2 regions of the Paenibacillus sp. N22P23 genome follow, and region 1 is predicted to be linked to the other one. Evidence: predicted binding sites of a transcription regulator. Region 1 holds the regulator's gene; the other holds the start of a gene.
What was found. Region 1 encodes LexA, which represses DNA repair genes until DNA is damaged. Its sites were predicted from a motif close to CGAACATATGTTCG; they were not measured.

Region 1 (4,433 bases):
TATTCAAAACAGATGAGAAAGGCAATCCGACTACAGAGCTTAACGACCAAGGCGGATATTTCGACCTTGCGCCGATGGATCTTGGTGAGAACTGCCGCCGTGAAATCGTATTGACACTGGAAGAAATGGGCTTTGAAATCGAAGCTTCTCACCATGAGGTGGCTCCAGGTCAGCACGAAATCGACTTTAAATATGCGGATGCAATTAAAGCAGCCGATCAAATTCAAACGTTTAAGCTGGTAGTCAAAACCATTGCTCGCCAGCACGGACTGCATGCTTCGTTTATGCCGAAGCCGCTCTTCGGTGTGAATGGTTCCGGTATGCACTGTCACCAATCGTTGTTCCGCGGTAACGTAAACGCGTTCTACGATGAGAGCGACAAGCTGGGCCTTAGCCAAATCGCTCGTTATTACATGGCTGGCATGCTGAACCATGCACGTGCCTTCGCAGCGATTACGAACCCAACTGTAAATTCGTACAAGCGTCTGGTACCAGGCTATGAGGCGCCTTGTTATGTAGCATGGTCTGCGAGCAACCGCAGTCCGATGATTCGGATTCCGGCTTCACGCGGTCTCAGCACACGGATTGAAGTGCGCAGCCCAGACCCTGCGGCTAATCCATACCTAGCGCTTGCAGTTATGCTTAAAGCAGGTCTTGACGGTATCCGCAACAAGACTCCGCTGCCGGCTCCAACTGACCGTAACATCTACGTGATGACGGATGAAGAGCGTATTGAAGAAGGCATCCCGAGCTTGCCGGATGACCTGAAAGAAGCATTGACGGAGCTGCTTCGCAGCGAAGTGATTTGTGAAGCGCTTGGCGACCATGCGCTTGCACACTTCTATGAGCTTAAAGAAATCGAGTGGGACATGTACCGTACGCAAATCCACGAGTGGGAACGCGATCAGTACCTGACGCTCTACTAGAACCGGAAACCCTTGACGCCTCTGGCGTTGAGGGTTTTTTTGTGTCTGAGGATGGAAGTGTTTCCGCACTTGTACCTCTCAATCCGCATAGTATGCCACAACAGTAATACATGAAGGAGGCAGCGAGTGTGAAGGAGAGGGCGGCGACAAAAGCGGAAAAACAGTTTCGGCTTACCGGGGCGATATTATCACATGTAGCAGCAACAATGGTGCCATTCTTAAGGAAGATCGCACTGAATTATACCTATGCACTGAAATGGTCCAAGGCTATTCGAGGCGCGGATTTGGATACCTTATCCGCTCTGTTTAAGTCGGTAGTGCCTTCTGCAAAGTTAAACGGCTTCTCGACGAATGCGATTGGCTATTTCTTCGATTTCGAGTTTCCGGAGCCTATCCTTCAATATTCCATTGGAACGACGATTCCACCGGGGACAACGCAATTCACGTTCTCCACTCCGATTCATAGAGCGATTGCAAGAGCAGTTCTGCCCTTCTATAAAGCACTTCTATGTTCTTCAACTTACGCAGCTGCGGTAGCTGCGGCTGTGAACAACAACAATCGAACACGGCTATCCTATTTGATTCGACAAAAAGTAACGGCATATGCGCTTAAATCGATTCAGATTGATTTCTCCGGCATAGCCTTAAGTTTCAAGTACAAGAGCAGTAAATTCACTTATCGTCATTTGTTATTCCGTGAAATTGTAGGTTAGCTGACATTGCGGAGGTACATCTACGAGGGGAGGACCGAAAAGGGGCATTTCTTATCGCTGCTGCAGCGATAAGAAATGCCCCTTTGTTTCGTTCATTTAGTGGATGTCGCGGAAAAGTCCAATGACTTTACCGAGTATGGATACATTACGCAGACGAATAGGTTCCATCGTCGAGTTCTCCGGTTGAAGACGGATATGGTCCTTCTCTTTATAGAAGGTTTTCACAGTAGCTTCGTCTTCTTCAGTCATCGCTACGACGATATCGCCGTTCGAAGCGGTTTGCTGTTGGCGGACAATGACGTAATCGCCGTTATGAATGCCTGCTTCGATCATACTCTCTCCAACAACGCTAAGGATAAATACGTTGTGGTCACCAACCTTGTCAGCTGGAAGGGGGAAGTAATCTTCGATATTCTCTGTTGCCGTAATCGGTACACCGGCAGTTACCTTACCTACTACAGGGACCTTTGCAATGGAGAGAGGGAATGGAATCTCGTTGTCTTCGCCGTCCAAAATCTCAATCGCGCGAGGTTTGGTTGGATCGCGGCGAATAAGGCCTTTCTTCTCCAGGCGATCAAGATGGCCGTGAACAGTTGAGCTGGAAGCGAGTCCGACCGCTTCGCCAATCTCACGAACGGAAGGCGGATAGCCTTTCTCGCGTACTTCCGTCTTAATGAATTCTAGTATCGCCTGCTGGCGGTTTGAAAGTTTCGACACCGGAATCACTCCAAAGTTTCATTTGTGTCAAATTATAGCACAGAACCGGAGTTCGTACAAACATAAGTTCGAGAAACACAAGTTCGCATATTTTCACGAACAAATGTTCCAATTGCGCTTGACTGCAAACAAGCGTTCGTGTTATTCTAAATTTAACAAAAACAGAACAAACGTTTGGGGTGCTGGTGAATGATGACAACAATGTCCACTTACTCTTCTACTTATAAAGGTGAAACTCGCAATACACGCGCTGTGAAGCGTACTTGGCAAGAGAGAAGAACAGAACGTTTACTAATGAGGCTAGCCGTTGCTACATTGTTTTTCGTACTGCTTTTCACAGGATTGTCACTGATGACAAGCCAAGCTAACAGTGAGCATCCGACAGCACCTACTGCTTCGGAGCAGATCGTCATTGTTGGCTCCGGTGACACACTTTGGAATATCGCTAGCAGTATTCGCAAGGAAGGTGAAGATATTCGTCATGTTGTTTTCGACTTGAAACAACGGAACAACTTGACCTCTAGCTCGCTGCAAGCCGGACAATCCTTAATTATTCCTGCCGAATAACTAGATGATATACCGCATCTACTTCTATAATAGGAATACATACTTACAAGAACGTTCTATAAGCATCTGCATTCACAAGTCTGAGCCCCCGTTGCTCAGGCTTTTTTCATTTTCGTGGTATAACGTATAAATAGGGTGAACTTGACGTGATGGAGCGCGGTCAAGACTAGTGGAATCAAGCGCTGGAGAGGTCCATTTCGCCTTGACAATGGGCAATTAAAAATGTCAAAGTAAAGAATGACATGTTGGCCGATTCAGGAAAGGAGCATAATGGATATGGAGAAGATCATCGCCCGTATTAATGAATTATCCAGAAAGAACAAAACAGTAGGGTTATCCCCGGAGGAACTGGTCGAACGCGACGAGCTTCGCCGTCTATATCTTGAGAATTTCAAGAAAAACTTCCGTAATCAACTCGATACCATTAAATATGTGGAGGATGAAGAGGACGGGGACGATACGATCAAGCATTAGCAGCAGTCTATTCGAAGGAGGACATGTAGCATGCAATATCGTTTACTTGGCCGAAGCGGTTTAGCCGTATCGGAGCTTTGTTTAGGTACAATGACGTTCGGTAACACGACGAGCGAGACGGATTCGATAGAGATGATGAATCGTTTCTTCGAGAAAGGCGGCAATTTCCTCGATACTGCGAACGTATATGTTTCCGGGCGTTCTGAAGAGATTGTAGGTAAGGCGATAAAAGATAGACGCTCCGAAGTTGTACTCGCAACGAAAGTGAGATTTGCGACCGCAAACCATCCAAACGGCGTTGGTGTTTCCAGAAAGCATATTATGGATGCTGTTGAAGCAAGCTTGAAGAGACTGGATACCGACTATATCGACCTCTACCAAGTTCATGTATGGGATCACGCTACACCGATCGAAGAGACGCTTCGCGCGCTCGATGATCTGGTTACATCAGGGAAAGTTCGTTATATCGGCTGTTCCAATTTCTTCGCATGGCAGCTCATGAAGTCTTTGTCTACGAGCGATTGGAATCGTTATGTTCGTTTTATCTCGATTCAACCGCAATACAGCCTGGTTAGTCGTGAGATGGACCGCGAGATGTTGTCTTTGTGCTTGGAAGAGAATGTAGGTATTATTCCTTGGGCACCACTAGGCGGCGGATTTCTGACAGGCAGGTACACACAAGATGAGCCTGTAAGTGGAAGATTAACTTCCAAGCAAGGTGAGAGCTCGTGGGCAAATCGTGCTAGCGAGGATAATTTCGCAGTGCTTGAAGCAGTCCTAAGCGCAGCGAAAGAACTGGATCGAACACCTGCTCAAGTCGCGCTGTCATGGCTGCTTCAACGTAAAGGGATAACGTCTCCAATCTTTGGCGCTAGCACATTGGAACAGTTTGAAGAAAATATGGGTGCTATCGGTTGGACGATGCCGGATTCAGTATGGAACAAGCTGGACGAAGTAAGCGCATTGCCTAGCGAATATCCGAACCGTTTTATTGCGAAATTCGCTAGACCGATCTAACTTAGAGCAAGCAGATTTA
Region 2 (4,433 bases), on a different contig from region 1:
GCCGCAGCCCGCCGAGTGCTTTGTGCAGCCATGTTTTGATCGTACCTTCCGGCTTCTGTAACGTTCTCGCGATTTCGGTGATCGTTAGATCATGATAATATTTCAGCTCAATGACGGTCCGATAGTTGGCATCTAGCCGTTCTACCGCGGATTCGAGCATTACTTTCTCTAGTAATTGGGATTCGCCGCTCCCCACGTGCTGTTCTCCAGCCACGGCCGCCACCTGATGCTTCTCATTCCGGCGAGACCGCCTCTTGGTTTCATCCGCACAATAGTTCATCAGAATGCGAATCAGCCAGCTTCCAAAATAACCAGGTTCTTTCAATCGGTGAATCTGCATGTATGCCCGGCAGGTCACTTCTTGCACGGCTTCAAGCGCATCGTTCTCATTCTTCAAATACGAATACGCAATCCGGTACATTTTATCTTTGTGCTGCGTAATGAGGCTGTAGAAGGCCGCATCGTCACCGCGTTTAGCTGCGTGAGCCAGCAATTCGTTATCCATGCGCTACCTCTCCTGCCATTATGCTTCTTCTACAAGTTAGACGCTGCTGAGCGGCAAACGGTTTTTGTTTTTCTCAAATTCGTGTACGAATGACAAAAGGCTGCCAAACCGGCAGCCCTCCTCGTCACGATCATCTATGCGTTCTTCCTTCCCATGTACATGAAATGTTCGGCAAAACTCAATAGCTCCTCGCGTTCACATACTTGCTCCGCCAAGTCGAGCCAAGCCGATATTACCTCAGGCGGCTGTGTAAGAAGCTCCGGCTCACGCAGGTATAGGAAGCTTTCGCAGTTGATCACGTGCAGCTTCTCTAGCTCGAATTTTTGGAAGAATGGAACCACATCTCGCGGACGAATGTAATAGTTGTCCGTGAATCCATGCCCGGCAAAATTCGCATCCTCAATCATCGTATGAAGCTCAGACCTGCGATCAGCAGATAGAATGAATGCAGGATTACGGATCAAGTAATCCCAGACAAATGAATATGAAGAGACAAAGGATACGAATAGGATTCCGTTTGGTTTTAGCTTCTTCATACATTGCTGAATAGTCGCAACTCTATCCTTCTCTTCTTTCAGATGATACATCGGCCCCATGCACAGTACATGATCAAACTGCTCATCCGCAAGGCTAGATAAGTCGCGGCTGTCCACACATAGACCTTCTAGTGGCAGCTCAAGCTCCTTCGCTTTGCTCAGCGCAAAATTCACATTGTTGGGCGAGAGATCAGCCAACGTCACCTCGCAGCCACGCGCCGACAGGTGAAGCGAATACCTGCCCGGACCACCGCCTAGATCCAGCACTTTGTCGTTCGGCTTGATGTAGCGGTTCATATACCGTTTGCTAAGCTCAAACTCAACTTTGTGACGCTCAAGACGATCCCACTCGTACTGCACCGTCTCATCATAGAATTGTCGAACAATCTCAACGTCATCCATAGGAACACTCCTCATCGTCGAACAAACTCATTTGGAACGAGTCAGCAGCAGGCGGCTGATAATAGGGCATTTCGGTGGATATCCCATGCAGCGAGCAGGCTTCACGGAACCGAAGCTCCAGTTCTTTCTCCTTCTTCGACTTACACTCATAGGCAAGGCCGAATGTCCGTCTATATTGATTACTCAAACCTGGAAACTCTTCATCCAGCTTTCGATAGAAATACTCCCGCTGCCGATCTCGCAACGTAACGCCGAATGCCGCCATGATATGTTTGACACCTGCTGCTGCCGCCCTCTCGACAAGCTGATCAATGTTATCCAATTGATCTTCCAAGAAGGGGAGAATAGGCATCATCAGCATAGTCGTCACCACACCAAGTTTCTCGAGCTCAGCAAGCGTTCTGAATCTCTCTGTAGAGGAAGCCGCATGGGGTTCCAATTTACGAGCCAGCTCATCGTTAGCGGTCGTAATCGACACCGCAACGGAGGCATATTTCGTGCTCAGCTGCTGCAGGATATCGGAGTCTCGGAGAATGAGATTGCTCTTCGTAGTAATATGTACCGGGAATCGGAACTCCGCAATCATCAGCAGCGCGCGCCGCGTCATCAGCAGCTTGCGTTCCATCAGCGTATACGGATCACTCATCGAACCTGTGCCGATCGTGGACTCTCTGCTTCTTTTCGCTGCGAGCTCCTTACGAAGAAGCTCCAACGCATTTGTTTTGACCGTAACATTGTGGAATTCATCGATACCGTACCGCTCACTTCGTGAATCACAGTAGATACACTGAATGTCGCAGCCACGATAGAGATTCATCGTATATTTAGTCCCGAACCAACCGGCAGGGTATTTAGTAGGGATTAGGATACTCTTAGCCTGAGCGGATTGCATTTCACTTTACACCCCCACCTTCAAACAACATGATAAGAACATTTGTTCTTATCTCAAGAATAACATTTCTTCTTGTTTGTGGGAAGTGAATTTGATGAAAACAAGCACACTTGAATTTAGATGTCCTTAACGAGGTTCCAGGTCCCTTTTGAATATGCGAGCCAAGTCTTGTACTCACTCATTTCGTCCCTAATGCCATAGACTTTGTCCATGTCCGTGAAATGACCAACAGCCGCGATCGGGATCTTATATTCGGCTGTATTCTTGATCGCTCTCGATAAGCCAATGAATAATCCATCTCGGGCAGACTCTAATAGTACTGCAGATACTTCCTTCGGGATTGGCTCAAATTTCCTCCCTGTGATCTTCCGCAGCTTCTCTACAATAACGTTTGCCAAAAGCATTTCATAATCACGCCGGTCCGTCACATAGAGCTTGTTGAACCAACCGTCATCATGTGCATAATAGGCAAATCTCATCATTGGCACTAGGTGCAAGGGTCTAGCGAGATGCCCGAAGAACAATAATTCAGCAATCTGATTGTTGCTTAATGTGTCCATATCCGCTTCTTGAGCGAAATCCACCCAACAAAAATCCCCATAGCCGTAAACATCATCCTCGATCAGCTCATCCAGTTCTTCCCGCGCCACATAATCAAATCGAGTATGTGGATTCCATTGCGCATTCGAGAAGTTATGTTGGAGTAGTAACAAATTCTCCGGTCTATTAGGTACACCATTCATAAATTCATGAAATTCAATCCCATACGAATAGAAGCAGTTATTCGCACTCTCATTACTGACATAGATCAAATCCCTGATTTTCTTCTTTTTGTTCATGGAGCCATTCTCCGTTTCACTGAAATAATGCCCGCTGCGCAAACCATAGACCCAGATCAACTGACCCTTGCACGCCTAGCAGCCGATAGAAAAAACGATAGATAGTGCGATAATCAGTTAAATCGGGAGGGGCGAGGATCGACGAATACCCTTTGAGGAAAGAAGCCGCCGATCTCTCATCAAGCACATACTCCAAACCAATAAAATCAAGCTCACGGGGACCTACCGCATAAGCTTCAACATCCACTACCGCGGATAACATCCCGTCATGAATTAGAAACTGCGATGAATCAAGATCTATAAAAACAGGACAGAAGTGAGCAGGTACCGGAAGATCTTCAAGGTCACGAAGCATCGCATCAAGCTGCACCTTTATCTTGTTATCATTCGCATAATCGCGATCAACGAGCTCTCTCATGGTGTGAGACAAGCGAGTATGGAAGGATTGTTGTGGACCAATTGGAGTTCCACCAAGGTTGCCAAAATAATGGCAGCGCTGCAAATGGACTCGACCCAACCAGACACCTAGCTGATGCAGCAGTGCATCGGACTGCAAGGAGAAAGACTGGAATGTCTGACCGTTCATTTTCTCGACGACAAGATACTCTCTGCCCTCGATTATCTGATGCTTATGTATTCGCGGCGCTGGAATATCTGCAATAACACTAAGCATGGCAGCATTCGCAGCGAAGAGACGCATTCGTCTGGGGTCAATCCCAAACAGATCATAACACCCCCACCAAAACTCATGGGTCGGCGCTTCCTTCCATCTGGATGAACGTACGACACATTCCTCTGATGCGGTCTTCACCAGCCAGACATCGCTCGCATGCCCGGAATAACCAGGGTCGAGCACCGTAATATGTTCAATTGGTTCATCAAAGAGCTGCTGAAGCTCAGAATCAGTAGTCATCGCTGGAACACTCCCATTGGTATCAGCTTCCGATCTCTAATCTACCTATTAACTGTTCCAACTCCAGATCTATCATCGAATAGCACTCCCGAATACATTTTGCGCTAACGAATCCTGTAGGCCTTATTCGTGCAAAATTGGCCACTTTTCGATTCTAACGAACTGTAGAGGTCCTATTGAGGAGAAATGATACGAAAAAGAGCCATTTAACACCAAATAAGGCCTCTAGGATTCGTTAGCGTTTCAACCCCCGTCTCTTTGTTGAAATAAGGCCACTAGGATTCGTTAGCGTGCTGTCTCGCCATAGATCGCGCCAAACGAAACCCAAGATCATCGATGCAAAATG

Region 2: the regulator LexA is predicted to act here: its motif matches at 2,371-2,384, upstream of AC506A_RS15325 (SPL family radical SAM protein).

The regions. Positions count from the first base shown of each region.
Region 1 covers NZ_JBXENT010000001.1:1,595,618-1,600,050, reverse strand. The annotation lists gene glnA (type I glutamate--ammonia ligase) at 1-926, shown strand, start outside; gene AC506A_RS07610 (hypothetical protein) at 1,055-1,639, shown strand; gene lexA (transcriptional repressor LexA) at 1,736-2,356, opposite strand; gene AC506A_RS07600 (LysM peptidoglycan-binding domain-containing protein) at 2,546-2,923, shown strand; gene AC506A_RS07595 (DUF896 domain-containing protein) at 3,194-3,397, shown strand; gene AC506A_RS07590 (aldo/keto reductase) at 3,428-4,414, shown strand.
Region 2 covers NZ_JBXENT010000002.1:1,057,765-1,062,197, forward strand. The annotation lists gene AC506A_RS15315 (sigma-70 family RNA polymerase sigma factor) at 1-505, opposite strand, end outside; gene AC506A_RS15320 (class I SAM-dependent methyltransferase) at 640-1,443, opposite strand; gene AC506A_RS15325 (SPL family radical SAM protein) at 1,436-2,335, opposite strand; gene AC506A_RS15330 (hypothetical protein) at 2,452-3,174, opposite strand; gene AC506A_RS15335 (phosphotransferase) at 3,191-4,087, opposite strand; gene AC506A_RS15340 (formylglycine-generating enzyme family protein) at 4,363-4,433, opposite strand, start outside.